Regions from separate parts of the Metabacillus sp. 84 genome, predicted to be linked through region 1. Evidence: a T-box and tRNA genes for the amino acid it is inferred to sense, from the RefSeq annotation. Region 1 holds a T-box; the other holds one or more tRNA genes.
The links. The T-box of region 1 lies ahead of ileS (isoleucine--tRNA ligase). A T-box ahead of a tRNA ligase gene usually reads a tRNA of that ligase, here a tRNA-Ile.
Positions count from the first base shown of each region.

Region 2: it has a tRNA-Ile gene. The T-box ahead of ileS (isoleucine--tRNA ligase) is inferred to sense a tRNA for this amino acid. The anticodon was not compared.

Region 1 is NZ_JBNILN010000004.1:262,662-277,013, reverse strand. It holds gene pgeF (peptidoglycan editing factor PgeF) at 1-560, shown strand, start outside; gene ACQCV8_RS10325 (YggS family pyridoxal phosphate-dependent enzyme) at 561-1,229, shown strand; gene ACQCV8_RS10320 (cell division protein SepF) at 1,246-1,683, shown strand; gene ACQCV8_RS10315 (YggT family protein) at 1,690-1,953, shown strand; gene ACQCV8_RS10310 (RNA-binding protein) at 2,109-2,885, shown strand; gene ACQCV8_RS10305 (DivIVA domain-containing protein) at 2,980-3,495, shown strand; T-box leader at 3,541-3,764, shown strand; gene ileS (isoleucine--tRNA ligase) at 3,813-6,578, shown strand; gene ACQCV8_RS10295 (TraR/DksA family transcriptional regulator) at 7,153-7,527, shown strand; gene lspA (signal peptidase II) at 7,613-8,092, shown strand; gene ACQCV8_RS10285 (RluA family pseudouridine synthase) at 8,092-9,000, shown strand; gene pyrR (bifunctional pyr operon transcriptional regulator/uracil phosphoribosyltransferase PyrR) at 9,173-9,721, shown strand; gene ACQCV8_RS10275 (solute carrier family 23 protein) at 9,851-11,164, shown strand; gene ACQCV8_RS10270 (aspartate carbamoyltransferase catalytic subunit) at 11,299-12,222, shown strand; gene ACQCV8_RS10265 (dihydroorotase) at 12,206-13,492, shown strand; gene ACQCV8_RS10260 (carbamoyl phosphate synthase small subunit) at 13,489-14,352, shown strand, end outside.
Region 2 is NZ_JBNILN010000002.1:1,291-15,642, forward strand. It holds tRNA gene ACQCV8_RS04500 (tRNA-Leu) at 7-92, shown strand; tRNA gene ACQCV8_RS04505 (tRNA-Arg) at 103-179, shown strand; tRNA gene ACQCV8_RS04510 (tRNA-Pro) at 188-264, shown strand; tRNA gene ACQCV8_RS04515 (tRNA-Ala) at 277-352, shown strand; tRNA gene ACQCV8_RS04520 (tRNA-Met) at 370-446, shown strand; tRNA gene ACQCV8_RS04525 (tRNA-Ile) at 452-528, shown strand; tRNA gene ACQCV8_RS04530 (tRNA-Ser) at 541-633, shown strand; tRNA gene ACQCV8_RS04535 (tRNA-Met) at 817-893, shown strand; tRNA gene ACQCV8_RS04540 (tRNA-Asp) at 898-974, shown strand; tRNA gene ACQCV8_RS04545 (tRNA-Phe) at 1,145-1,220, shown strand; tRNA gene ACQCV8_RS04550 (tRNA-His) at 1,231-1,306, shown strand; tRNA gene ACQCV8_RS04555 (tRNA-Gly) at 1,313-1,386, shown strand; tRNA gene ACQCV8_RS04560 (tRNA-Ile) at 1,407-1,480, shown strand; tRNA gene ACQCV8_RS04565 (tRNA-Asn) at 1,491-1,565, shown strand; tRNA gene ACQCV8_RS04570 (tRNA-Ser) at 1,627-1,717, shown strand; tRNA gene ACQCV8_RS04575 (tRNA-Glu) at 1,732-1,803, shown strand; gene ACQCV8_RS04580 (GNAT family N-acetyltransferase) at 1,835-2,353, opposite strand; gene glgB (1,4-alpha-glucan branching enzyme) at 2,787-4,718, shown strand; gene ACQCV8_RS04590 (glucose-1-phosphate adenylyltransferase) at 4,663-5,832, shown strand; gene ACQCV8_RS04595 (sugar phosphate nucleotidyltransferase) at 5,868-6,896, shown strand; gene glgA (glycogen synthase GlgA) at 6,893-8,347, shown strand; gene ACQCV8_RS04605 (glycogen/starch/alpha-glucan phosphorylase) at 8,334-10,730, shown strand; gene ACQCV8_RS04610 (LysM peptidoglycan-binding domain-containing protein) at 11,008-11,838, shown strand; gene ACQCV8_RS04615 (TspO/MBR family protein) at 12,084-12,545, opposite strand; gene ACQCV8_RS04620 (yteA family sporulation protein) at 12,804-13,544, opposite strand; gene ACQCV8_RS04625 (1,4-dihydroxy-2-naphthoate polyprenyltransferase) at 13,628-14,352, opposite strand, start outside.

The sequences.
Region 1 (14,352 bases):
AAAAGGAAAGAGGAAGCGGTGCCTTTCATTACGATCAGGCGATACTGGAAGCAGATGGACTTTACACAAATCAGACTGGTCTTGTCCTAGCCCTTGCATATGCAGACTGTGTACCAATCTTTTTTTATGAAAAAAAGGCGAAACTCATCGGAATTGCCCATGCAGGATGGAAAGGAAGCGTGTTAAATATTGGCGGTGAAATGATTGCTGCCTGGCTTGAAGCAGAGGGTGCTTCTCTTGAAAATATTCATGCCGCGATTGGTCCTTCAATCGGCCCATGCTGCTATAAAGTCGACGACAGTGTCATTTCAAAAGTGAACAAACTGTTTAATCACCATGAAGAGCTTCCCTGGGTAGAAACAGAGCCGGGTCAATACCGTCTGGATTTAAAAAAACTAAATGCAGCTTTGCTGAAAAAAGCAGGTCTTTCCGATAACCAGATTTCCGTCTCCGGACTGTGCACCTGCTGCGAAAAGGATTTATTCTTCTCCCATAGAAGAGATGCCGGCCGAACGGGCCGAATGATCGGTTTTATAGGTTTAAAAGAGGAGGATTCCTGATTGGAAGTAAAACAAAATCTGACTGCAATCATTGGGAATATTGAAGCAGCCTGCAGGCGGTCAGGCAGGAACCGTAAAGATGTCCATGTAGTGGCAGTAACCAAGTATGTGACAGCAGACCGGGCAGAGGAAGCGGTTGAAGCGGGAATTCTTCATCTCGGAGAGAACAGGGATGAAGGTCTCTCCGGCAAATTTGACCGTATTGGGGACCGGGCGGTTTGGCATTTTATCGGCTCTCTTCAAACGAGAAAAGTGAAAAATGTTATTGATAAGATCGATTACATACATTCACTGGACAGGCTCTCACTTGCAAAAGAAATTGATAAACGGGCAGACGCTCCCGTTAAATGCTTTGTGCAGGTAAACACTTCTGGCGAGGAATCCAAACATGGATTGTCTCCGGACGAAACCATCCCCTTCATCGAGGCGTGCAGGGAATATCCGAATATCCTGATTTCAGGACTCATGACCATGGCGCCAAACACGGATGACAAAGGGCTCATCCGGCAGACCTTCCAATCTTTAAGGCAGCTTAGGGACAAAGTGAAGGCTATGGAATTGAGCCACGCCCCTTGTGATGATCTTTCAATGGGGATGTCAAATGATTATACAGTTGCGATCGAAGAGGGAGCTACGTTTATTCGAATCGGCTCTTCCCTTGTAGGATAAACCAGGAGGTGTAAACATGAGTATTAAAAACCGCTTTAAGAATTTTTTTGTGCTGGATGAAGAGGATTACGAGTACCAGGAAGAACAAACATTTGAAGAGGAATATGGATCTGCCGAGCAGCCGGCAGCAAAAAAAGAAGGCAAACAAAATGTCGTTAGTTTGCAAAGTGTGCAAAAATCCTCTAAAGTAGTTTTATGCGAGCCCCGCGCTTATTCGGAAGCTCAGGATATTGCAGATCAGCTGAAAAACCGCCGGGCAATCGTCGTGAATCTTCAGCGCATCCAGCATGATCAGGCGAAACGAATCGTCGATTTTCTGAGTGGAACAGTTTATGCGATAGGCGGAGATATACAGAAGGTAGGGCTGAATATCTTCCTTTGTACGCCTGATAACGTAGATGTATCGGGCACAATCTCTGAACTGGCAGTTGAAGATGAACCTCAAAGGTGGTAATGGACAATGAGCATTGTTTTTACAGTATTAGGGTATTTGCTGCGGTTTTATTCGTACGCCATCATCATTTACATTCTGATGTCCTGGTTTCCGAACGCGAGAGAAACTAAATTTGGAGAAATTCTCGCTTCAATCTGCGAACCGTTTTTAGAGCCTTTCCGTAGAATCATTCCATCTTTCGGAATGATCGACTTTTCTCCAATTGTAGCCATCCTTGTTCTGAATCTTGCACAAGGCGGTCTATGGTCTTTATACAATATGATCAGCTGATTTAAAGGGACGAAAAAGTCCCTTTTTCTATGTGTGCAGAGAAAACACGGCACCAGTTTAAGTGAATGCACTTGATAGCTGAGTATCCGTGTTTTTACTTTTACGCCTTAGGTAAAACGTGAACGAAGCACCCATTATATAGAAACGGTGATAACATGACAGATTTATTTCAGCATTTCAGAGAAGATGAGCGGGATTTTGTTGAAAAAGTAATGGGCTGGAAGGATTTCGTCCAAAGCTCTTACAGTGCGAAACTTACGGACTTTTTGGACCCCAGGGAGCAGGAAATCGTACAGTCAATTGTAGGCGATCAAATGGAGACTAAAGCAGCTTTCGACGGCGGCGCCCCTGGAGCAGAGAGAAAAAGAGCTCTTATTCATCCTGATTACATGAAACCCGGGAAAGAAGACTTTGATCTGATCCTATACGAAATCAGCTACCCTGCAAAATTTGTAGCCCTTGAACACCCTCAAGTGCTTGGAGCGTTAATGTCCATTGGACTTAAGCGTTCCAAATACGGAGATATATTGATGGAAAACGAAGTCATTCAGCTTGTGGCGGCAAAGGAAATGGATGATTTCCTGAGGCTTCAGCTAACTGAAATTGGGAAATCTAAAGTGGAGCTGAAAAAAATCAGCTTCTCTAATGCCATTGCCGTGACGGAGAGCTGGAATGAGGCATCGGCGACTGTCAGTTCTCTCCGCCTTGATGCAGTAGCCGCTGCGATTTATGGACTTTCGCGGCAAAAGGTTCAGCCCCTTTTGCAGGCAGGGCATATTAAGGTAAACTGGCGCACAGCAGAGCAGGGGGCAATGGAGTGTCAGGAAGGGGACACAATTTCTGTAAGAGGGTATGGCAGAAGCAAAATCACAGAAATTCTTGGCCGGACGAAAAAAGACAAGATCAGAATGCACTATGGGCGGCAAAAATAATCGTGAAATTTGGAGGTTTTGCCCCAAAATTCACGAATAATGAATTATAATGGTATGCAGGGACGTATACCGATACATATGGAGGTGGCCTATAGTGCCTTTAACACCGCTTGATATTCATAATAAGGAATTTAATAAAGGGTTCCGCGGTTATGATGAAGACGAAGTAAATGAGTTTCTGGATCAGATTATTAAAGATTATGAAATGGTCATCCGTGACAAGAAAGAGTCTGAAGCACGCGTTGCAGATATGGAAGAAAAGCTGAGCCACTATACGGTCATTGAGGAAACCTTGAATAAATCCATTCTGATTGCACAGGAAACGGCTGAAGAAGTAAAGCGCAATGCTCAAAAGGAAGCTAAGCTGATCATAAAGGAAGCCGAAAAAAATGCCGACCGCATCATTAATGAATCCCTTTCGAAATCCCGCAGAATTGCCATGGATATCGAAGAGCTTAAAAAACAGTCTAAAGTATTCCGCACCCGTTTCCAGATGCTGATTGAAGCACAGCTTGATCTTTTAAAGAATGATGATTGGGATCATCTGCTCGAATACGAAGTGGAAGCTGTTTATGCCGGCGAGGATGAAGAAGCAAAATACCGTCCTTGACTTTTTGCCGGATATTCGCATATAATTTGAGCACAATCGAAATATGAACCGACGATGACAGGGATAGTAATCTGAATGGAGCCTTTATTCAGCGAACCGGGGGCGGTGGGAGCCCGGGTAAAGTTTTCAGACGAACATCACCCTTGAGTTCCTTCCTGAAAAACTGAGTAGGGAAGGCGCATCATTCCCGATACGAATGCTTAAGCGGATGCGTTTTTTGCGTGTCTATAAGGGTGGTACCGCGTGAAGCAAGCCTTCTCGTCCCTTTCCACAGGGATGAGAAGGCTTTTTTGTATTTTATTTTAGGAGGAAACGGAATGGATTATAAAAATACGCTGCTTATGCCAAAAACGGAGTTCCCTATGCGCGGCAATCTGCCAAAGCGAGAACCGGAAATGCAGGAAAAATGGGAAGAAATGAACATCTACAAAATGGTTCAGGAGCATACGAAGGACCGTCCTCTATTTATTCTGCATGATGGCCCTCCCTATGCCAACGGTGATATCCATATGGGTCATGCACTTAATAAAATTCTAAAGGATTTTATCGTCCGCTACAAATCGATGAGCGGCTATAACGCCCCTTATGTCCCGGGCTGGGATACACATGGTCTTCCGATAGAAACGGCTTTGACTAAAAACAAAAAAGTGAACCGCAAGGAAATGTCTGTAGCAGATTTCCGAAAGCTTTGCGAAGAATACGCCTGGACTCAAATTGAAAGCCAGCGCGAGCAGTTTAAACGTCTGGGGGTAAGAGGAGACTGGGATCACCCTTATGTCACGATGAAACCTGAATATGAAGCGCAGCAAATTCTTGTTTTCGGAGAAATGGCTAAAAAGGGGTATATTTATAAAGGTTTAAAGCCTGTTTACTGGTCTCCTTCAAGTGAGTCAGCCCTTGCAGAAGCTGAAATTGAGTATCAGGATAAAAAATCTCCCTCTATTTACGTTGCGTTTGACGTAGCAGATGGAAAAGGTGTTTTGGAGGAGGATGAAAAAATTGTCATCTGGACCACAACTCCATGGACCATTCCAGCGAACCTTGGAATTGCTGTGCATCCAGATCTTGAATACACCGTCGTGCGGGCAAATGACGCGAAATATGTAGTTGCCACAGAGCTGCTTGCCTCCGTAGCGAAAGAGCTTGAATGGCAGGACTTCGAAACCGTCAGAACCCTGAAAGGGAAGGAAATGGACCGGATAGCTGCGAAACATCCGCTCTATGAAAGAGAATCACTCGTCGTCCTTGGCGGGCATGTTACGACAGATGCCGGTACTGGCTGCGTTCACACGGCGCCTGGCCACGGGGAAGATGACTTTTTAGTCGGGAAAGAGTATGGCCTTGATGTGCTTTGCCCAGTCAATGAAAAAGGAGTAATGACCGAGGAAGCTCCCGGGTTTGAAGGGCTTTTTTACGATGAAGCGAACAAACCCATCACCGAAAAGCTTCAGGAAAACGGGGCGCTTTTGAAGCTTTCCTTTATCACCCACTCCTATCCGCATGACTGGAGAACAAAGAAGCCAACCATCTTCAGAGCAACGGCCCAATGGTTTGCATCCATTAAAGATTTCCGGTCTGAATTGCTGGAAGCTGTTAAAGAAACAAAATGGGTCCCTGCTTGGGGAGAAACCAGGCTGTTTAATATGGTTAGAGACCGCGGAGACTGGTGTATTTCCAGACAGCGCGCCTGGGGAGTTCCGATTCCTGTTTTTTATGCAGAGAATGGCGAGCCGATCATTACAGATGAAACAATCAGCCACGTATCCGGTCTATTCCGGAAACACGGCTCCAACGTGTGGTTTGAGCGTGAAACAAAAAATCTTCTGCCTGAGGGATTCACACATAAAGGAAGCCCGAACGGCACGTTCTCCCGCGAGATGGATATAATGGACGTCTGGTTTGATTCGGGTTCTTCCCACCAGGCAGTTCTTCATGAGCGTGAAGATCTCAAGCGGCCGGCTGATCTTTATCTGGAGGGCTCGGATCAGTATAGAGGCTGGTTTAACTCCTCCTTGTCCACATCTGTAGCTGTAACAGGCAAAGCGCCTTATAAAGGGGTGCTTAGCCATGGGTTTGCACTGGACGGCCAGGGCAGAAAAATGAGTAAATCGATCGGAAACGTTGTCTTGCCTTCCAAAGTAATGAACCAGCTCGGTGGGGACATTCTCCGCTTATGGGTCGCTTCCGTGGACTATCAGGCAGATGTACGGGTATCCGACGCTATTCTTAAGCAGGTCGCTGAAGTATACCGGAAAATCCGGAACACGTTCCGCTTCCTTCTTGGAAACCTTGCCGATTTTACTCCGGCAGACGCAGCAGACTGGGAAAATCTGCGGGATGTTGACCGCTACATGCTCGTAAAGCTTAACAAGCTCATTGATAAAGTGAAAAAAGCGTATGAAGAGTATGAATTTGCCGTGATCTATCATGCAGTTCATAACTTCTTTACGATTGAATTGAGCTCCTTTTACCTTGATTTTGCAAAGGATGTTCTATACATTGAAGGGAAAGATCACCCGGACCGCCGTGCCATCCAAACGGTCCTTCATCAAACTCTGCTCGCACTTACAAAGCTTACGGCGCCTATCCTCCCTCACACAGCAGATGAAGTCTGGGAGCATATTGACTCCGAAGCGGCAAAGAGTGTACAGCTGACGGATATGCCGGAAAGCATGGAGATCGAAAATGCTGAAGTGCTTGAGGAAAAATGGGATGCCTTTATGACGCTTCGCGACGATGTTCTAAAAGCTCTTGAAAACGCCAGAAGTGAGAAGGTCATTGGCAAGTCACTGACTGCGAAGATCACACTTTATCCAGACCATAAAACGGCAGCGCTTCTTGGGTCAGTCGAAGAGGATTTAAAGCAGCTCTTCATTGTCTCGGGCTTTGAAATTGGCGGAGATCTGAATTCGGCTCCGGCTCATGCGCAGCACTTCAGCAACATGAAGATTACTGTTGAGGCGGCCGAGGGCGGAACATGTGAGCGCTGCTGGATTGTAACGCCTGAAACAGGAAAGGACCTTGAACATCCAGGTCTGTGCGCCCGCTGTGCAAGCATAGTAAAAGAAGAATATACATCTTAACCAATGGAAGGGGCTGTCTAAAAAGTCCTTTCAATGGAAAATATAGAAACAAAAAACCCCCGGGTCATTCCGGGGGCTTATTTGTGAAAATCGCTTTGATCCAAACCGGCCGGTGTGGCTGTTTGAAGCGCAAGGTGCTTACCTCCAAGTTTCCCAAGAGGTTACCACCCGCTACGCCCGCTGCTGAGCGGCCTGAAGTGAAAATCAGTCAGGTCAACAGCTCTTTTCATTAGGCTTTGTTAAAGCATCGTGTTGATTTTTCACACCTGTTGATTGGAGCGGAAGGCGTGAGACTCCGAGCTAAAAGCTAAGCGAGGAGGAGGCTCACCGCCCAGTCCTTGGATAAGCGAGCGCCTGCTAGCTGCAATCAACAGCCAAGTTTAACAGAGCTTTTCATTAAAATTCAAAAGGAATTACTCGGCAGCCCCTTTTTAAACACAGTTAACTCCCTTATTTGATTGAAACAGCTCCTCGTTTCCCGGCAATAGTCATCTGTGGAAAAAAATGAACAGGGTTAGACTCCGCTGAACGGATAAACTATTTTTACAAACCTTACAGCAGGAGTTGAGCCGCATTGAGCAATGATTTTTTTTCGATCCGAAAGGAGCTTGAATTAATGCGGAAGGAGCTTCAGGAGCGGTTGTTCCACCACTCTATGTTTGAATCAGACCATGATGGAGCGCACAATGGAACGATTTTGCATCATGTTAAAGAAGAGCTGAGGGATGTCGAACACGCGCTAAGCAAAATGGATACCGGCTCTTACGGGTTCTGTGAAAAAACTGGCCTGTCCCTGCCAATTTCCAGTCTGAAATATTTGCCGACGGCAAGAAACGTTCATGATTTTTCCTACCTGGATCAGTATGAGAAAAAGTCACTTCCCTATTCACCAAACGGCAATTCAGATTATGCGGGAGAAATGGTTTACTATAGCCGTTCACACAGTTGAACGGTTTTTTTCTCTATTCCTTACTCTTTTCAAATTTTTATGATAAAATTCATTGTATCTAATTTGAATGCCTGGGGGAACGTACGTGCGTTTAGTAAGCTACATAATAGCAGTTGCGGTAATCATTCTTGATCAGCTCACAAAGTGGCTGATTGTCCAAAACCTGGAAATCGGGGAAAGCATTCCTGTTATTGAAGATTTTTTCTATATTACTTCCCATCGCAATCAAGGTGCCGCATGGGGAATTCTTCAGGGGCAAATGTGGTTTTTCTACATTGTTACGATTGTGGTGACCGCAGCAATCGTGTACTATATTCAAAAGTTTGTTCTGAAAGCGGGACTTTTAGGAGCTTCATTAGGTTTGATGCTTGGGGGAGCCATCGGAAATTTTATCGACCGGGTCCGTTACCAGGAGGTCGTCGATTTTATACAAACCTTTATTTTCTCCTATAATTTTCCAATATTTAACATAGCAGACTCTGCCTTATGCATTGGGGTGGCACTTTTATTTATTCAAATGCTAATCGACAGTAAAAATGAGAAAAAAGAGGGGCAAGCACAGTAATGGACATCCATGAGTATACAATTGATAAAGAGCAGGCTGGAGACAGGCTCGATAAAATCCTTTCTGCCATAAATGAAAACTGGTCAAGAACACAAATTCAGTCTCTTATGAAAAGCGGGCTGGTGCTGGTTAATGGCCAGGCAGTAAAGAACAATTATAAAGGGGCAGAAGGAGATCAGGTCTCAGTCGAGATCCCGGAGCCCGAAGAATTGAATGTTGAAGCAGAGGAAATGAATTTGGACGTTTACTATGAGGACAGTGACGTTCTGGTGGTGAATAAGCCGAAGGGTATGGTGGTTCATCCTGCACCCGGACACGTGACAGGCACTCTTGTAAATGGCCTGATGGCGCACTGCAATGACCTTTCAGGTATAAACGGGGTGATGCGTCCCGGGATTGTCCACCGCATTGATAAAGATACATCCGGGCTGCTGATGGTGGCAAAGAATGATCTTGCTCATGAATCGCTGGTAGACCAGCTCGTTGAAAAAAGTGTTACCCGGCGCTATAAAGCGCTCGTGCATGGAAATATATCGCATGATCAAGGTACGGTCAACGCACCGATCGGCCGGGATAAGCAAGACCGCCAAAGCATGACGGTTACGAGAGAAAACAGCCGGGATGCTGTCACTCACTTTAAAGTGCTGGACCGTTATAAAGATTTTACTTATATTGAATGCCAGCTGGAGACGGGAAGAACCCACCAGATTCGTGTACACATGAAATACATTGGCTATCCGCTCGCGGGAGATCCGAAATACGGACCGCGAAAAACGCTTTCGCTTGAAGGACAGGCGCTGCACGCAGGCGTCCTGGGATTCAATCACCCCCGGACCGGCGAGTACATGGAGTTCGAAGCACCGCTGCCTGAGTATTTCAGCAAGCTTTTAACACAGCTTGAGAAATAACCGTTGACAGGCAGGAATGATTTTGACATAATAACTTTAGTTGAATAGAACCTTTAATTTCAGTCCTGTGAGGCTGGGAAGGGTACGGTTAATGATTAAACAATGGTACTCCCATGCCCTCTTTTCCCAACAGGATGAGAGGGCATTTTTTATTTGAAGGGAGGCAGACGTTATGTCCAAAAAAGCGGTTGTGCTGGACGAACAGGCGATTCGCAGAGCTCTAACCCGAATTGCACATGAAATCATTGAACGAAACAAAGGCATAGATGATTGTCTCCTGATCGGAATTAAAACACGGGGGATTTATCTCGCAAACAGGCTGCAGGAGAAAATCCGCCAGATTGAGGGAAAAGACATTCCAATCGGGGAGCTTGATATTACCCTGTACCGCGATGACTTGACTAAGAAGACGGGCAATCAGGAACCGCTCGTAAAAGGTTCGGATGTCCCGGAGCCGATCCTGGATAAAAAAGTGATTCTCGTTGATGATGTGCTCTACACAGGAAGAACGGTCAGGGCAGCAATGGATGCTCTTGTAGACATGGGCAGGCCGGCTGCCATCCAGCTCGCCGTCCTGGTTGACAGGGGGCACAGGGAGCTGCCGATCAGGGCAGATTTTGTAGGGAAAAACATCCCGACCTCAAGCTCTGAAAAGATAGTGGTTGAAATGGAAGAAGTCGATGAAAGCGACTCTGTATCCATCTATGAAAAAAATAGCTAGTTCTTTTTAAAGCAGTCCCGTGAGACGGCAAAGAGAACCGGAATCAGCATCTGTTTTTAAGATGCGTGTATTTCTGTGTACCTCTTTGCTGAATCCGGCAAAGAGGTTTTTTTAGGAGGAGAGAGATAGATGAAAAATGAAAAAATCGTTTTAGACATTCATGAAAAACCAAAAGCTCCCGTTTGGCTCACTTTAAGCTTCCAGCACCTTTTCGCTATGTTTGGCGCCACAATTCTGGTTCCGTTTCTCGTGAAGATGGATCCCGCTGTTGCACTTATCTCAAGCGGTGTCGGGACTCTCATATTTCTGCTGATCACCAAGTTCCAGGTGCCGGCTTATCTCGGCTCGTCCTTTGCATTTATTGCCCCGCTCGTGGCGGCTCAGACCGGAGGAGGCCCGGGTGCGGCTATGGTCGGAAGCATGCTTGCAGGTGCTGTATATGCTGCGGTAGCGCTCATAATTAAGGCGACTGGCCACAATTGGATTCTCAGAATGCTTCCGCCGGTTGTAGTTGGACCTGTCATCATCGTCATCGGGCTTGGACTGGCCGGAACCGCAGTCGATATGGCAACCAACAACCCTGCGGGTGATTACAGTCTGCTTTACTTTTCTGCAGCACTGGTGACACTTGCCGTAACCGTTATCTGTTCTATCTTCTTTAAAGGATTTTTCAGCCTGATTCCGGTTCTGATTGGTATTTTCACCGGTTATCTTTACTCCCTTGCAATCGGAATCGTGGATTTCAGCAAAGTCATCAAAGCAGGATTTATTCAGGTGCCCGATTTCACCATCCCGTTTGTGGATTATCAGCCGCAATTTACCTGGCAGATCCTCCTGCTGATGGCTCCGGTAGCCCTTGTAACGCTCTCAGAGCATATTGGACACCAAATGGTTTTAAGCAATGTCATTGGCAAAGATTTAGTAGAAAAACCTGGCCTGCACCGCTCGATTTTAGGAGACGGACTTGCGACGATGGCTGCGGCCCTGCTGGGGGGGCCTCCGAATACAACCTATGGTGAAAACATTGGAGTACTCGCGATTACCCGGGTTTACAGTGTATATGTTCTTGGCGGTGCTGCCGTCCTTGCCATTACGTTCGGTTTTATCGGGAAGATCTCGGCTTTAATCAGTTCCATTCCCACTCCAGTGATGGGAGGGGTCTCCATCCTTCTTTTCGGAATCATCGCATCCTCCGGTCTCAGAATGATGATTGACAGCAAAATGGATTTGGGCGATAAAAGGAACCTGATCATCTCCTCGGTCATTCTGGTGATCGGAATCGGAGGAGCGGTCATCAAAGTCGGCGAAAGCTTCGAACTGCATGGCATGGCGCTCGCGGCAATCATCGGCATTATCCTGAATGCTGTGCTCCCCGGCAAGGCGGGAGCGGATACGCTTCATCTTGAAAAGGAAACAGATCATAAAAAATCTGCTGTTTCCTAAATACTCATACCTTTTAAAAAAGTCCGGAGAGGCTTGCAAGGGTGTAAAGAATGGCCGGCTGGCCCTTCTGCTTTCGTGCACCCTGAACCGGTATGTTCAGGGTGTTTTTTTATAAAAACTGAAGGAGGAAGAAGATGAAGCATTTGTTAACCATGTCGGAACTTTCCCTGGAAGAGATCAACTGGATTGTTGAACTGGCCTGTAGGATGAAAGCAGGGAACCTTCCTTCTCTCAGGGCTGAACCGGTTTTTGCTGCCAATCTGTTTTTTGAGCCGAGTACGAGAACACGCTTCAGCTTTGAAGTGGCTGAAAAAAAACTGGGTCTCCATGTTTTGAATTTTCAGGCGGAGAGCTCGAGCGTCCAAAAAGGGGAAACCCTTTATGATACAGTCCGGACGATGGAGGCGATTGGGGCCCACGCCGTTATTATTCGCCATCCTCTTGACCGGTATTTTGATTCTTTAAGGGAACGGGTCAGCATTCCTATCCTAAATGCTGGTGACGGCTGCGGAAATCACCCCACTCAATCTCTGCTGGACCTAATGACCATTCATGAGGAATTTAAATGCTTTAAAGGCCTGACTGTAAGCATCCACGGGGATATCAGACACAGCCGCGTAGCAAAATCCAACGCAGAAACCCTGGCAAGACTCGGGGCTGAGGTGTTGTTTGCGGGACCGCCTGAGTGGCAGGACCCGGCCAATCCTTTTGGAAGGATCACAAGCACGGATGAAGCGATCGAGCAGTCGGATGCTGTCATGCTGCTCCGCATTCAGCATGAAAGGCATACAGCTGCGATAAAGAGCCCGGATGCTTATCTTGCTTCATATGGCTTAACGAAAGAGCGGGAAAGAAGAATGAAGTCGGGGGCAATAATCATGCATCCCGCCCCGGTCAATAGAGGGGTGGAAATCGATGACTTCCTTGTTGAGTGCAGCCGTTCCAGAATTTTCAGGCAAATGGAAAACGGAGTGTATGTCCGAATGGCCTGCTTAGCACGCTCACTTGCTTCTAAAATGCTGAATAAAGGAGAGAATCACCATGTCTTATATTCTTAAAAACGCAAAAGTTTTAGACGACGGAGGGAATTTTCTAAAGCAGGATTTTCTGATCGAAGACGGAAAAATAGCTAAAGCCGCGCCACAGCTTGAGGCAGGGGACCATCAAGTCATCGATGCATCCGGTCATCTCGTTTCCGCAGGCTTTGTGGATGTACATGTCCATTTAAGGGAACCGGGAGGCGAGCACAAAGAAACCATTGAAACCGGAACGAAGGCAGCAGCCAGGGGCGGATTCACAACCATTGCAGCCATGCCGAACACCCGCCCTGTCCCGGATCATCAAGAGCAAATGGAAAAGCTGATCAGGAGGATCAGTCAGAAGGCATCAGTAAGAGTTCTGCCATACGCATCCATCACTGTCAGACAGGCTGGAAAGGAGCTCACAGACTTTACCGCTTTAAAAACAGCAGGAGCCTTTGCCCTTACAGATGATGGGGTGGGGGTTCAGGAAGCGGGAATGATGTTTGAGGCGATGAAAAGAGCGGCAGCAGCAAATCTGAGCATCGCAGCACATTGTGAGGACAACTCCTTAATCAACAGAGGAGCCGTGCATGCAGGGGAATTTGCTGAAAAACATCAGCTGAATGGAATTCCCTCTGTTTGTGAGTCTGTACATATTGCCAGGGATATCCTGCTTGCTGAAGCAGCGGGGTGTCATTATCACGTTTGCCACATCAGTACGAAAGAATCCGTCAGAACGGTGAGAGATGCAAAAAGGGCGGGAATCAATGTCACAGCGGAAGTAACGCCCCACCACCTGCTGCTGTGTGACGAGGATATCCCCGGGCTTGACCCGAATTTTAAAATGAATCCCCCGCTTAGAGGAAAAGAGGACCGTGACGCCCTGCTTGAAGGCTTGCTCGATGGAACAATCGATCTGATCGCAACAGATCATGCGCCTCACACTGCTGAAGAAAAATCGGAAGGAATAAAACTCGCTCCTTTCGGAATCACAGGACTTGAAACGGCCTTCCCGCTCTTATATACCCATCTTGTTTTACCAGGGAAAGCGACGTTAGGCCAGCTGTTGAAATGGATGACGATCCGTCCTGCCGAAACATTTGGACTGCCGTATGGAACCCTTTCAGAAGGGGCGCCAGCAGACCTTGTGATGATTGATCTGGCAGAAGAAAGAACAATTGATCCCGCCGGATTTCTTTCAAAAGGAAAAAATACTCCATTTGCAGGCTGGAGCTGCAGCGGATGGCCTGTAGTAACGATAGCAGAAGGAAACATTGTTTTTGATGAAAGGGGAGTCCGGACATGAAGCGTTTGCTTGTACTGGAAGATGGGACCGTTTTTGAAGGAAACGGATTTGGAAGTGAAAGAGACTCGATTGGAGAAATTGTTTTTAATACAGGAATGACCGGATATCAGGAGATCCTTTCAGATCCTTCCTACTGCGGACAGATTGTGACCTTAACGTATCCGCTGATTGGAAATTACGGCATCAACCGGGATGATTTTGAATCCATAACCCCCTTTACAGGCGGTCTGATTGTAAAAGAGCATTCCCTTTTTCCCTCTAATTGGAGGAGCGGTTATTCGCTTGATGAATACTTGAAAATGAAAGACATCCCGGGCTTATCCGGAATTGATACAAGGAAGCTTACGAGAATCATCCGCAGCCACGGAACGCTCAAGGGTGCCCTCATCTCTGGAAATGCGGACCCGGCAGAAGTACTGGAAAAGCTGAAAGCCGTCCGTCTCCCGGTCAATCAAGTGGAGAGAGTATCAGCGAAAACTCCCTACGCAAGTCCAGGTCGGGGGCGGCGGGTTGTGCTCGTGGACTTTGGAATGAAGCACGGGATTTTGAGAGAGCTGAACAAGAGACATTGTGATGTTGTGGTTGTGCCGCACAATACTTCAGCAGAAGCGGTTCTTCAGCTGAATCCGGATGGCATTATGCTATCGAATGGCCCCGGGGATCCAAAGGATGTCCCGGAAGGAATTGAGATGATAAAAGGCGTCTTGGGGAAGGTCCCGCTCTTTGGTATCTGTCTTGGGCATCAGCTCTTTGCTCTCGCCTGCGGGGCAGACACAGAGAAAATGAAGTTTGGACACCGCGGCTCCAACCACCCTGTAAAGGATCTGCAGTCGGGAAAAGTCGCCATCACCTCGCAAAAT
Region 2 (14,352 bases), on a different contig from region 1:
TACAGCGCCGGGGTGGCGGAATTGGCAGACGCACAGGACTTAAAATCCTGCGGTAGGTGACTACCGTACCGGTTCGATCCCGGTCCTCGGCACTTTTATTAAGCGCCCGTAGCTCAATTGGATAGAGCGTTTGACTACGGATCAAAAGGTTAGGGGTTCGACTCCTCTCGGGCGCGCCATTATATTTCGGGAAGTAGCTCAGCTTGGTAGAGCACTTGGTTTGGGACCAAGGGGTCGCAGGTTCGAATCCTGTCTTCCCGACCATTTTACATAATTGGGGCCTTAGCTCAGCTGGGAGAGCGCCTGCCTTGCACGCAGGAGGTCAGCGGTTCGATCCCGCTAGGCTCCACCAATTATAATAACCTATATGGCGGCGTAGCTCAGCTGGCTAGAGCGTACGGTTCATACCCGTGAGGTCGTGGGTTCGATCCCCTCCGCCGCTACCATACAGGGACCTTTAGCTCAGCTGGTTAGAGCAGACGGCTCATAACCGTCCGGTCGTAGGTTCGAGTCCTACAAGGTCCACCATTTCCCTTGCACGGAGGAATACCCAAGTCTGGCTGAAGGGATCGGTCTTGAAAACCGACAGGGGGGTCAAACCCCGCGGGGGTTCGAATCCCTCTTCCTCCTCCATTTTCTGCAGGCAATGAGCATAGCTAAACTTAATACTTTTTATTATCGCGGGGTGGAGCAACGAGCGCTGCTTCCACGAATAAGCTTCGAGTTGTACTCGCCGAGACACTGCTTGATTTTGCTTCCTGAGGCGAGGACAGTCTACAAACAATGAGCATAGCTAAACTTAATACTTTTTATTATCGCGGGGTGGAGCAGTCTGGTAGCTCGTCGGGCTCATAACCCGAAGGTCGCAGGTTCAAATCCTGTCCCCGCAACCAAAATGGTCCGGTAGTTCAGTTGGTTAGAATGCCTGCCTGTCACGCAGGAGGTCGCGGGTTCGAGTCCCGTCCGGACCGCCATTTACGTTTTCTTGATACATAAGATAATCTATATTAAATGCTAGAGGGTTTTAATAAGCAAGAAATTCAGGGAAGCGACCTAGTGAACACCGCTCCGTATCTAGATACGAGTGGATGGGAACGGGGGAGCTGACGATGAGATTTAAGCTTAGTGAAAGCCGAAGCTAGATGGCTCGGTAGCTCAGTCGGTAGAGCAATGGACTGAAAATCCATGTGTCGGCGGTTCGATTCCGTCCCGAGCCACCATTTTTTTATGGCGATTGTGGCGAAGTGGTTAACGCATCGGATTGTGGTTCCGACATTCGTGGGTTCGATTCCCATCAGTCGCCCCATAGAATGCGGGTGTAGTTTACTGGTAAAACCTCAGCCTTCCAAGCTGATGTAGTGGGTTCGATTCCCATCACCCGCTCCAATTCCAATTCCATTGAATATGGGCCTGTAGCTCAGCTGGTTAGAGCGCACGCCTGATAAGCGTGAGGTCGATGGTTCGAGTCCATTCAGGCCCATTTATTTTGTTCCGCAGTAGCTCAGTGGTAGAGCTATCGGCTGTTAACCGATCGGTCGCAGGTTCGAGTCCTGCCTGCGGAGCCATCATACTTATAGGCATCAGTCAGGTTTGTGGATTTTTTTCACAGATCCTCTCTATATTTGCGGGGAAGTACTCAAGTGGCTGAAGAGGCGCCCCTGCTAAGGGTGTAGGTCGTGTAAGCGGCGCGAGGGTTCAAATCCCTCCTTCTCCGCCATCTATTATTAATACGGCCCGTTGGTCAAGCGGTTAAGACACCGCCCTTTCACGGCGGTAACACGGGTTCGAATCCCGTACGGGTCATAAATAAAAAACGCTGCAATCGCAGCGTTTTTTATTTATTTTGGATCCAGAAGCGCTTTATTGCATTACCGTCCTCTTCTATGAACTCTGCTTCGAAGACTCCACCGTTCTTTAGAATTGTTTTTTCCGAAGCGATGTTGTCCTTATCGCACGTAACCAACACTTCGGATAACCCCAGCTTTTTGATCCTCTCCAAAGTCATCGACAGAATGGCAGTTGCATATCCTTTTTTTCTTTCTGATGGCCTGATTCCATAGCCAATATGGCCCCCGCGTATCCTTAAATACTCATTTAGCCTGTGCCTTACATTTGCAGCTCCAACCAGTTTCCCTGATTCGGTCAGCAGCCAATAGGTGGAGTGAGGAACAAAATTTTCCGGGGCGTTTTCTTCCAGTTTCTGTGCCTTTAATTCTTGTATATAATCAAAAAAATCAGAAGGGTCTTCAGAAACGACCCATGGGACAACTTTTTCACCGGAGTGAATCCAATCCCTGTAGAAATCCATATATTCTTCTCTATACCTCTCGTCAGGCTCCACTAACTTTAGCATCAGATCACCCCTTAGCCCGGTAACTAGTTTTTAGAACTATAATACAAATTTCATAAAGTTGCAACGAATTTTTGACTATCCTTCTCTGTTTGCTCTGCGATATCAGCTGATTTCTCATCGGAGACTGGAAAAAAATACGATATTCTTCGACATTATTTGCACTTTCATATGTTTGTAAAATAATACTTATAACTGTGCGTTATAAAAGAGACTTTATTATTCGCGAACTTTCTTTCTATTTTTTCTATTCTTTTCCAGCAATTGTTTTGAAAAATAATGTTTATAATGAGAGTACATGGAGTTTGTAGGATTATGTCAAAATATAAAAGCGTTTGCACAAAAGGGATTTTTCACTTATTAGTGAATTAAGAAAGAGAAATAGGGGTATATAGATTGAGATACACTCTAATTAGCAAAGGAGGGTTCATTCTGGATGATTGCCAGTCCTACAGATTTTGAAGTTCATTTGTTTCATGAAGGAAATCTGTTTAAGAGCTATGAACAATTCGGGGCCCATTTAAAAGCAATTAACGGGGTAAATGGAGTCCAATTTACTGTTTGGGCGCCGCATGCGAAGGATGTCAGGATAGCCGGAGACTTTAATAAGTGGAAGGGAAGCGGATATTCACTTGAAAAGGTGAGCAGAGAAGGAATATGGTCTGGTTTTTTCCCTGATTTAAAGCAAGGTGATGTGTATAAATATGAGCTGATCACCAGAAATGGATCAAGACTGCTCAAGGCAGACCCTTTTGCTTTTTATTCTGAAGTAAAACCGAACACTGCTTCGGTAATCGCCAATATTGACGGCTATACCTGGAATGATCAGAAGTGGCAAAAGAAAAAGAAGGCAAAGACTGTTTATCAAAAGCCGTTTTTTATATATGAACTAAATCTTGCATCATGGAAAAAGAAGGACGATGGAAGTTTTTATACGTATAAGGAAATTGCGGATGAATTGATACCGTACGTTATTGAACACGGTTTCACGCATATAGAATTAATGCCGGTGATTGAACATCCTTTTGACAGGTCCTGGGGGTACCAGGGAACAGGGTACTTTGCAGCTACCAGCAGGTATGGCAAACCTGAAGAGTTTATGGAACTGATTGACCTATGTCATCAAAACGATTTGGGCGTCATTATGGACTGGGTACCCGGCCATTTTTGCAAGGATGCACACGGCCTTTATATGTTTGATGGAGAGCCGGTTTACGAATACAGCAATTACAGTGACAGAGAAAATGTAGTTTGGGGTACAGCCAATTTTGATCTGGGCAAGCCGGAAGTACATAGCTTTCTAATCTCCAACGCCTTGTTCTGGCTGGAGAAATATCATATTGACGGCTTCCGGGTTGATGCCGTAGCTAATATGCTGTACTGGCCAAATTCCGATTCAGATGCTGAGAATCCATACGCGGTAAGCTTTATAAAAAAGCTGAATGAAAAGGTTCATGAATTCGACCCTCACGCACTGATGATAGCGGAGGATTCTACGGATTGGCCTTTGGTAACCGCACCTGTTTCCGAGGGAGGACTTGGATTTCAATACAAGTGGAATATGGGCTGGATGAATGACGTCCTGGAGTATATGGAGACAGATCAGCATGCCCGCAGCGATATTCATCACAAAATGACGTTTTCCCTTATGTATGCCTTCAATGAAAATTTCATTCTTCCTTTCTCCCATGATGAAGTGGTACACGGCAAAAAATCGCTGTTAAATAAGATGCCGGGGGACTATTGGCAAAAGTTTGCTCAGCTAAGGCTGTTAATGGGATATATGCTCGCCCATCCAGGCAAGAAGCTTCTTTTCATGGGATCCGAATTCGGTCAGTTTGATGAATGGAAGGATTTGGAGGAGCTTGATTGGTTTTTAGAAGATTATGAGCTTCATAGAAAAACAAGGGTCTATTTTAAAGAGATGATGAGTATTTACAAAAAGCAGCGGCCGCTTTACGAATTGGATCACTCTCCAGAAGGGTTTGAATGGATTGATGCTGATAATGCGGGTCAAAGCATCTACTCATTTATACGAAGAGGATTAAAGGATGGAGAACTGCTGATTGCCGTTTGCAACTTCAGAAGCGATGTGTACCACGATTACAAAATCGGGGTGCCTGCTGATACAAGATATGTAGAAATCTTAAACAGCGATGATCCTTCGTTCGGTGGATCCGGACAAATAAACGGAAAAGAAATGAAAGCCGAAGCTGAGGAACTTCATGGCCAGCCGTACAGCATTAAAATGACGGTGCCGCCATTTGGTTTTAGCTTGTTGAGAGCCATTAAAAAGAGAAAGGAGAACAACAATGAAAAAGAAATGCGTAGCAATGCTTCTGGCAGGGGGAAAGGGCAGCCGTCTTAGTTCTTTAACAAAGAATCTGGCAAAGCCGGCTGTACCATTTGGAGGGAAATACAGAATTATCGATTTTCCGCTCAGCAACTGCACGAACTCCGGCATTGACACAGTAGGGGTACTTACCCAGTATCAGCCGCTCGTTCTTCACTCTTATATTGGAATCGGAAGTGCATGGGATTTAGACCGAAAAAATGGAGGGGTTACAGTACTGCCGCCATACGCTGAATCCTCCGAAGTAAAATGGTATAAGGGCACTGCAAGTGCTATATATCAGAATCTGAACTATCTGGAGCAGTATGATCCTGAATATGTATTAATTCTTTCAGGAGATCACATTTATAAGATGGATTATTCAGAAATGCTGGATTACCACATTGAAAGAAACGCGGATGTCTCCATTTCAGTAATTGAGGTTCCCTGGGAAGAAGCAAACCGCTTTGGAATAATGAATACAAATGAACAGCTGGATGTCGTTGATTTTGATGAAAAGCCTCAAAATCCTAAAAATAATCTTGCTTCAATGGGCGTCTATATTTTTAAATGGTCTATCCTTCAAGAATATTTAGAGATGGATGAAAGAAATCCATATTCCAGCAATGACTTTGGGAAAGACGTCATTCCCCTCCTTATTGAAGAGAAAAAGAAGCTTGTTGCCTATCCGTTTAAAGGCTACTGGAAGGACGTAGGTACAGTGAAAAGCCTTTGGGATGCAAACATGGATCTTTTAAAAGAGGATTCCGAGCTTAACCTGTTCAGCCAGGACTGGAGAATTTATTCAGTTAATCCGAACCAGCCGCCACAATACATTTCAGAAGAAGCTGAAGTAACAGATTCTCTTGTCAATGAAGGATGCGTAGTATATGGAACCATTCAGCATTCCGTCCTTTTCCAGGGTGTAACGGTTGGAAAGGATTCATTTTTAAAGAATTGTGTTATTATGCCAGATGCGGTTATTGGGGACAACGTATACATTGAGAATGCCATTGTACCTGAGGGCATGACGATTGAAGATGGTACGATGATCCGCTCCAATACAGAACTCGATGAAGTCCTCCTTGTTACTCCGGACTATATCAGACAGCAGCAAGTGGCCCTCCGCGATGCGGAAGTCACTGAATAAACGGCACATACTACAAAAGGAAGAGGTGGGTAAGCATGAACAATACCCTGCTTGGAATAATAGATGCTACGGCGCATAGTCAGAATATTGATGATTTAATACAAAACCGGTCTATGGCCGCTATTCCGTTTGGAGGACGCTACAGATTAATCGATTTTGTCCTATCCAATATGGTGAATTCAGGAGTGGACAGTGTGGCTATCTTCCCTAAATACCAGTACCGGTCACTTATGGATCATCTTGGATCAGGAAAGGAATGGGACTTAAACCGCAAGCGTGATGGCTTGTTCTTTTTTCCATCTCCACATCTTCATGATGAGTATGACGAGTTCGGTTCATTCAGGCAATTTAAAGATCACTTTGACTATTTTAAAAGAAGCAGGCAGGAATACGCGGTAATTGCAAACAGCCATACGGTCTGCAACATCGATTTCTGCAAGGTGCTCAAGCATCATATGGAAATGGGCTGTGATGTAACGGAAATCACAAAGGATGGGAAATCCCTCCAAATGTATGTGCTCAAAACTTCTCTGTTAAAGGATTTGATTTCTACCTACGATGAGCGGGGGCTTAAAACGTTAAATCAGGTAGTCACTGAAGGAAGATCTCAGCTTAACATCTGCGATTACTCTTTTACGGGTTATGCTTCTGTTATCGATTCAATCGAATCGTATTTCCGATACAGCCTGGATTTATTAAAGCCGGATGTTTGGAAAGAGCTGTTTCCAAAGGCAGCGCCTGTCTATACAAAAGTCAAAGATGAGCCGCCAACAAAATATTTGAAGTCTTCCTATGTCCGCAACTCAATGATTGCGAATGGCAGCCGGATTGAAGGGCATGTTGAAAACTCAATTATATTCAGGGCGGTCCACATAGGCAAAGATACCGTCATCAAAAACGGGATTATTATGCAGAAATCTTCCATAGCAGAAAATTGTGTGCTGGAAAATGTAATTTTGGATAAAGACGTCAAAATCGGCAGTCATGAAGTTCTTAAAGGAACAAAGGAGCATCCAATTGTGCTTCGAAAAGGTTCGGTTCAAGGAGTGCTGATCAAGTCGTGAAAATTTTATTTGCCGTAGCAGAATGTGTGCCCTTCGTCAAATCGGGAGGTCTTGCTGATGTAGCCGGAGCATTGCCGAAGGAACTCAAACGGATGGGGTCTGATGTAAGAGTCATGATGCCGAAATACGGCCAGATTCCGGAAAAATACAAAGCGGAAATGACTAAGATCAAGGAAGTTCAAGTGGCTGTCGGGTGGCGTTCGCAGTTTTGCGGAATTGAAGAATACGAGTTGGATGGTGTAACGTACTATTTCCTGGACAATGAATACTATTTTAACCGGGATTCTCTTTACGGGCATTACGACGATGGGGAAAGGTTTTCATTTTTTTCAAGAGGCGTTCTGGAGGCAGTGAAGGCCATTGATTTTCAGCCGGACCTTATTCACAGCCATGATTGGCACACCGGAATGGTCTCTTACTTCTTAAACGAAGTGTATGCAGCCGATCCGTTCTATTCTGAAATCAGAACCGTTTTTACGATTCACAACCTTGAGTTTCAGGGTATTTTTCCTCAGGAGATCATCTATGATCTCCTGAATCTCGGGCATGAAGATTTTACTGCGGACAAACTGGAATTCTATCAATGTGTAAATTTTATGAAGGCAGCCATTATCTCTTCTTCCGCCATTACAACCGTGAGTCCGACTTATATGGATGAAATTCAGACTCCATATTACGGTGAACGGATGGACGGTCTGCTGCGGTCTAAAGGGGATTCCCTGCACGGCATTCTTAATGGAATCGATGACACAGTATACAATCCTGCCAATGATTCCTTAATTGAAGCCTCATACGATGTCGCCGAAATAGAAAAGAAGCAGGAAAATAAAGCAGCACTTCAACAATTGTTTGGGCTTCCCGAGCGTCCGGATGTTCCGCTGATTACGATGGTTACAAGGCTGACAAGACAAAAGGGGCTTGATCTCGTCCGGCATGTTATGGAGGAGATGGTAAATGAAGATACGCAGTGGATCATCCTTGGCACGGGAGAAGAGGAATTTGAAAACTATTTCAGGCATATGGAATATAAGTATCCTGAAAGGGTGAAAGCTCACATAGGCTTTGATGAGCCCTTAGCACACAAGGTTTACGCAGGGGCTGACATTTTTCTCATGCCTTCTCGGTTCGAGCCATGCGGGCTGGGTCAGCTGATTGCCCTAAGGTACGGGGCTATTCCAGTAGTCAGGGAGACGGGCGGATTAAACGATACGGTCCTTTCCTATAACGAAGCTACCGGAGAAGGCAATGGATTTTCATTCCGGAATTTTAATGCACATGATATGATGCATACCATCAGGCGAGCAGTCACGGTCTACAGAGAGGACAAAGAATTATGGAATGATCTTGTCATAAATGCCATGAGCCAGGATTACAGCTGGGCTAAATCAGCCAGCCAGTATTATGAGCTCTATTCTGATCTGATGGGAAGTGGGAGTATTGTTCTCAAGTAAAGAGTCTTTTCAGAAGAATTTTCTTAAAAGGCTGGAAATGACCTATGGCAAAACGTTCAGAGAGTCATCCAGCAGGGATCAATACAACACTTTAGGCCTTATGGTCAGAGAATACATCAGTGCAAACTGGATCCAGACAAACGAGAAAAACCGTTCAGCTAACAACAAGCAGGTTTATTACTTATCCATCGAATTTTTGCTGGGTAAACTGATGGGACAAAACCTTTTAAACCTCGGAATTCGTGAAGTGGTTGAAAAAGGCCTGGAGGAGCTTGGCATAAATTTGTCCGCAATTGAAGAATCAGAAGCGGATGCCGGGCTTGGAAACGGCGGGCTTGGACGTCTTGCCGCCTGCTTCCTGGACTCTCTGGCCTCTTTGGATCTGCCGGGTCATGGCTGCGGCATTCGATATAAGCACGGTTTGTTTGACCAGAAAATAGCAGACGGCTATCAAGTAGAGTATCCTGAACAATGGCTGCGCCATGGAAACATATGGGAAGTGCGAAAACCGGATCAGGCGGTGGACATTTTGTTCTGGGGAACCATTGAGAGCCGGGAAACAGATGGCAAGCTGGAGTTTACTCATACTTCGGCAGAAACAATCGTTGCCGTGCCTTATGATATGCCTGTTATTGGATATGAAACGAATACCGTTAATACGCTGAGACTCTGGAGTGCAGAGCCTGCACATCATCCTCCTCTGCACCGGGACCTGCTTACATACAAACGTGAAACAGAAGCGGTTTCTGAGTTTCTGTATCCCGATGATACGCATGATGAAGGGAAAATTTTAAGGCTGAAGCAGCAGTATTTCCTTGTTTCCGCCAGTATTCAAAGCATCATCCGTTCCTATCGGAAAAAGAATGGAAGCCTTCATGATTTTCATGAAAGAGTTGCTTTGCATATTAATGACACTCATCCAGTATTAGCCATTCCTGAACTAATGAGGATCCTTTTGGATGAAGAGCATCTGGAATGGAAGGAAGCCTGGCATATAACGACCCATACGATCTCCTACACGAACCATACAACTTTATCCGAAGCGCTGGAAAAATGGCCGATTTACTTGTTTAAGCCTCTTCTGCCAAGGATTTATCAAATTGTTGAAGAAATAAATGAGCGCTATTGCAAAGCATTGTGGGAGAGGTACCCGGGCGATTGGAACAGGATTGAGCATATGGCCATTCTTGCTCACGGTCTTGTGAAAATGGCGCATCTTGCGATAGCTGGAAGCCATAGTGTAAACGGTGTGGCTAAAATCCATTCCGATATTTTAAAGATGCGTGAAATGAAGCGGTTCTATGAGTTTGAACCAGAAAAATTCAATAATAAAACAAATGGAATTGCCCATAGAAGATGGCTTTTAAAAGCAAACCCTGAGCTGTCTGATGCAATTACAGAAGCAATCGGCAGCCGGTGGATCAAAGAGCCTGAATCCCTGATCCAGCTGAAACGGTTCATATATGACGAGGGAATGAAGGAAAAGAATGCCCAAATCAAACAGGCCCGTAAAGAGATTCTGGCCCATAAAATCTTTGAGCAATCCTCTTTAAAAATAGATCCATCTTCTATTTTTGATGTACAGGTGAAGCGGCTGCATGCCTACAAGAGGCAGCTGCTGAATGTACTTCATATTATGTATCTTTACAACAGAATTAGAGAAGATTCCAATTTCACTGTTTATCCGCGTACATTCATCTTTGGGGCAAAAGCCTCGCCTGGCTATTACTATGCTAAAAAGGTCATTAAACTCATTAATGCCTTAGCAGAAAAGGTGAATTCAGATCCGAAAGTTTCACAGATGGTAAAGGTTGTCTTTATGGAAAATTACCGTGTGTCACTGGCCGAATCCATTTTTCCTGCAGCGGATGTGAGCGAGCAGATCTCCACAGCTTCTAAGGAGGCTTCAGGAACCGGAAATATGAAGTTCATGATGAACGGGGCTCTGACAATTGGAACCCTGGACGGGGCAAATGTGGAAATACTGGAATCCGTCGGGCCGTCCAATATCTTCACGTTTGGCCTGACAGCCGAGCAGGTTCTCGATTATTATGAAAACGGCGGCTATCGTTCAACTGAGTATTACCATCATGATGCAAGAATTCGCCAGGCAGTAGACCAGCTTGTTAATGGCTTTTTTCACGAAACAGAGGGAGAGTTTGAAGCCATCTTCGATTCGCTGCTTGCTCATAATGATCAGTATTTTGTACTAAAAGATTTTTCCTCCTATGCAGAAGCACAGGAAAGGGTAGAGCGGACCTTTATCAATAAAGGGGAATGGCAGGAAAAGTCCCTTCTGAATATTGCTTATTCAGGTTCGTTTTCAAGTGACCGGACCATTAAGGAATATGCTGAAGGAATATGGAGAATCAAACCAATTTAAGTATAAGGGGTGCTTCCTGCTGGGAAGCACTTTTTTATGTAAGAGGTTTAAAGGGGATGTTTTAATCATCGCAAAGCAGCTATCCAAAATCTAGTGAGAAGGCATGAAATTAGTTGAGGATTACTGCCGGACGGAACTCCCCGATAACTGGGAAAAATCACTTGTTTGTAGTTCGATTTTATTGAATTTTTTTAACTGCGATGTAAACGGTTTGTCAGCATCGAATCCTCTCATGTGATAGGTGTCATCCAATTACAACGAGGAAGAATGCGGTTACATGAAAAAAAGATATATTCCAATGGCTTTGGCTGCAGCCCTTTCTGCAGGTGCGGTTACGCTGCCGGCATCCGCAGAAAGCACAATAACAGTAAAAGAAGGGGATACCCTTTCAGAACTTGCAGCCGAGCATCAGCGCTCGATCGATGAATTAATGCAGCGCAATAACCTTTCTGATGATACGATTTATACTGGACAATCAATAGATTTAGGGGAAGACATGTCTGTAAAAGGAACTTTGGTACATAAGGTTCAAAGCGGAGAAACACTAAGCGGGATTTCTCTACAGTACCATACAACGGCTGCCTCGCTCAAAACCTTGAATAATCTCCAATCTGACGTCATTTATGCCGGTCAGGAGCTTCAAGTTAAGACAGAGGAGAAACGTTCGGCCCTTGATACAGGTATATTTCCTCTGGAAGAAGGAACCTATCATCCATTTGTAGACACTTGGGGAAAATCCAGAGAATATGGCGGAGCAAGAGTTCATGAAGGCACGGACATATTTGCCGAGGAGGGAACTCCTGTATATGCAGCTACAGATGGAAGCATTGCCCGTAAAGGCTGGAACGAGCTTGGAGGATGGAGGCTGACCGTTAAGACGCCAGATGGGTTTAACGCTTATTACGCCCATCTTTCAAAGTATGCAGACGGGATTGACGCAGGTTCCGAAATAAAAAGGGGCCAGCTGATCGGATATGTAGGGGATACTGGATATGGACCGGAAGGAACGAGCGGAAAATTTGTTTCCCATTTGCATTTCGGGTTGTATGACGCTGAATTTGAAGCCATTAATCCTTATCCTTATTTAGTAGAATGGGAATTAAGCTAACGGATCTCTTGCTAATGACAAGGGGGCTGTCTGAAAAATCCGGATAGGAAAAAATGCAGAAATGGAAACCCCCCGGGAGCACCGGGGGGTTTCTATGCCAGTGTTGTTTTGTTCTAACAGAATGGGGCAGGCTGATTGAGACGGAACACGCCGCGCAGGCGCAGCACCCTTCCTATAGCCCGTGAGCGCCTGGAAAAAGGCTTTACTGCGAACAAAAAGCTTTTCAAACTCAGCCAGGCATGAGATTAAACGTTCATCGAATAAAACAAATAGGATAAATAGAGAGCAAAGAACGTCCATAAAACATATGGAATAAGCAGAATACCCGCTATTTTTCGGATCCTGTATACAAGAACGGCAAGCACCAAAGCTGAAATTGCCACCACGGCACAGTCTACCGCGGCAGCTAAAAGATTCTTTTGAGCAAATTGAAAGAAGCTGAACAGCTGATTGGAAAGGTAATTCACAATCAGGGTGGCCCAAAAAAAGCCTGAAAGCTTTCCTAACCCAGCTTTACGGTCAATCAATGTGATGGATGCTGCAATAAGTGCAAACAGGAAGGCCCAAATTAAGCCGATTGTACCTCCAGCAGGAGTCCATTCCGGCTTATTTAATGAATCATACCAGCTTTGATCTACTTGAAACAGGAATCCGCTGATCGAAAATAGTGCATATGTAAAAACAAAAATGAAAATGGAACGAACCATAGATATCCCTCCTTTATAACTTACTCATTCCTTTTCACCATTGCAGTACCATTCAAACGTTAGGATAGGCTCAAATAGCTTATGCATGAAGGGTGTACGAAGCCCAATGGTAAATTTCTTTTATACTTTAGCTGCCGGGAAGCTTTGCCAGAGCCGCACAAGATCTCTGCTCCGCTCCCGGACAGGCAGAAAAAAGGGGCTGGAGCATTCCTCCGACCCCGAATATTGTTCCTCATTTAGAAGGCTTTCTGTTTTCCTTTATTTCTCTGAATATGGCTCTTTTTCGGATGCAGGCAGATCGCCGAAAGCGGTCATAATTCCCCATTCGTCTAATTCATCTTCGTACTTTTCATGCTGTTTATTTGGATAGACCGTCAGATTTTTCCCTTCAATATCTGTTCCTGCAAAGTTTTCGTAATCTTCTGCGTAACCGATGTTGTCTTCTGATTCAATATACGCGTCATTGTAGTTCTCCATCGGATATTCGAAATCTGATGGAGATTCTGATGAACCGAAGCGGGCTGTTTCCTGATAGGCATCCTCCGCATCAAAAGCTTCAGAGCCATCATAAACAAATTTCCCGAATGGAGGGGCTAATACTTCTTCTTCAATCGGGCGGTCGAAAGAGACGGACTGATTTGGGGAGTGCTCCTTGCATGTGACAGCAGACGGGATGGCTTCCAGCCGCTCCACAGGAATATCCTTTCCGCACACTTCGCACGTTCCATACGTTCCGTTTTCCATAGCTTTGAGGGCGCGGTTAAGATCCCTCCATTCTTCTTCGGCGTGCTCGTTCAATGCAACATCCTTCTCGCGTTCATAAAGCTCAGTTCCTTCATCTCCGGGATGATTATCATAACTGGACAATTCTCCCACTGTATCATGCGGGTGTCCTGCCTCAAGACCGAAATGTCCATTTTCCTTAAAGCGCTGCTCAAGCTCTTCCTTTGACTTTTGAAGCTGTTCCTGAAAAGCAGTCAGCTGCTGATCTGTAAGCATAGGGGGTATTCCTCCCTTTATTTGTTTTATGCTCTGCTTAGTATGAACAAGAAAATAAAAAAAACACGGTCCGGAAGACCGTGTTACGAAACGAGGTAGCTGATCAGCAATCCGGCTGCGAGCAGCAGGCCAAATTGAGTATTCGTTTGCGCTGTTGCCACCATTGCAGGCATCATTTCAATCGGACGGCTTTTTCCTCTGAATGCTTTTACAGCAAAAACAGATTTTGGAACGCTCAGGAAAACCAAAAGACTCCATAAAGAGGCCGTACCTGCAAGAATAAACGCAATAATGAAGATGTAAGAGCAAATAAAAATGATGGCAAGAAAATCAATTGCTTTTTTGCGGCCCATTAAAATAGCCAATGTTTTGCGGCCGTTTTCTTTATCCCCATCCAGGTCCCTGATGTTATTGGAAAGAAGAATCGCCCCTACCAACAGGGAAACGGGCAATGAGATTAAAAATGCGTTCATGCTTACGGTACCTGTCTGAATGTAAAATGAAATTAATATGATGACTACGCCCATAAAAAGACCGGCTGTCAGTTCTCCAAATGGAGTATATGCGATCGGCAGCGGTCCGCCTGTATAAAGGTAGCCGGCAATCATGCACAGGGTGCCGATGACAGCGATCCACCAGCTGGATTCCAGACAAATATATACACCAAGCAAGGTCGAGATTCCGAAGAAGATAAAGGCAAGTGTGAGGACGGTCTTAGGTTTTACTCCATTTCGGACGATGGCTCCGCCAATTCCTACAGAGTTTTCATTGTCCAAGCCTCTTTTGTAATCAAAGTACTCGTTAAACA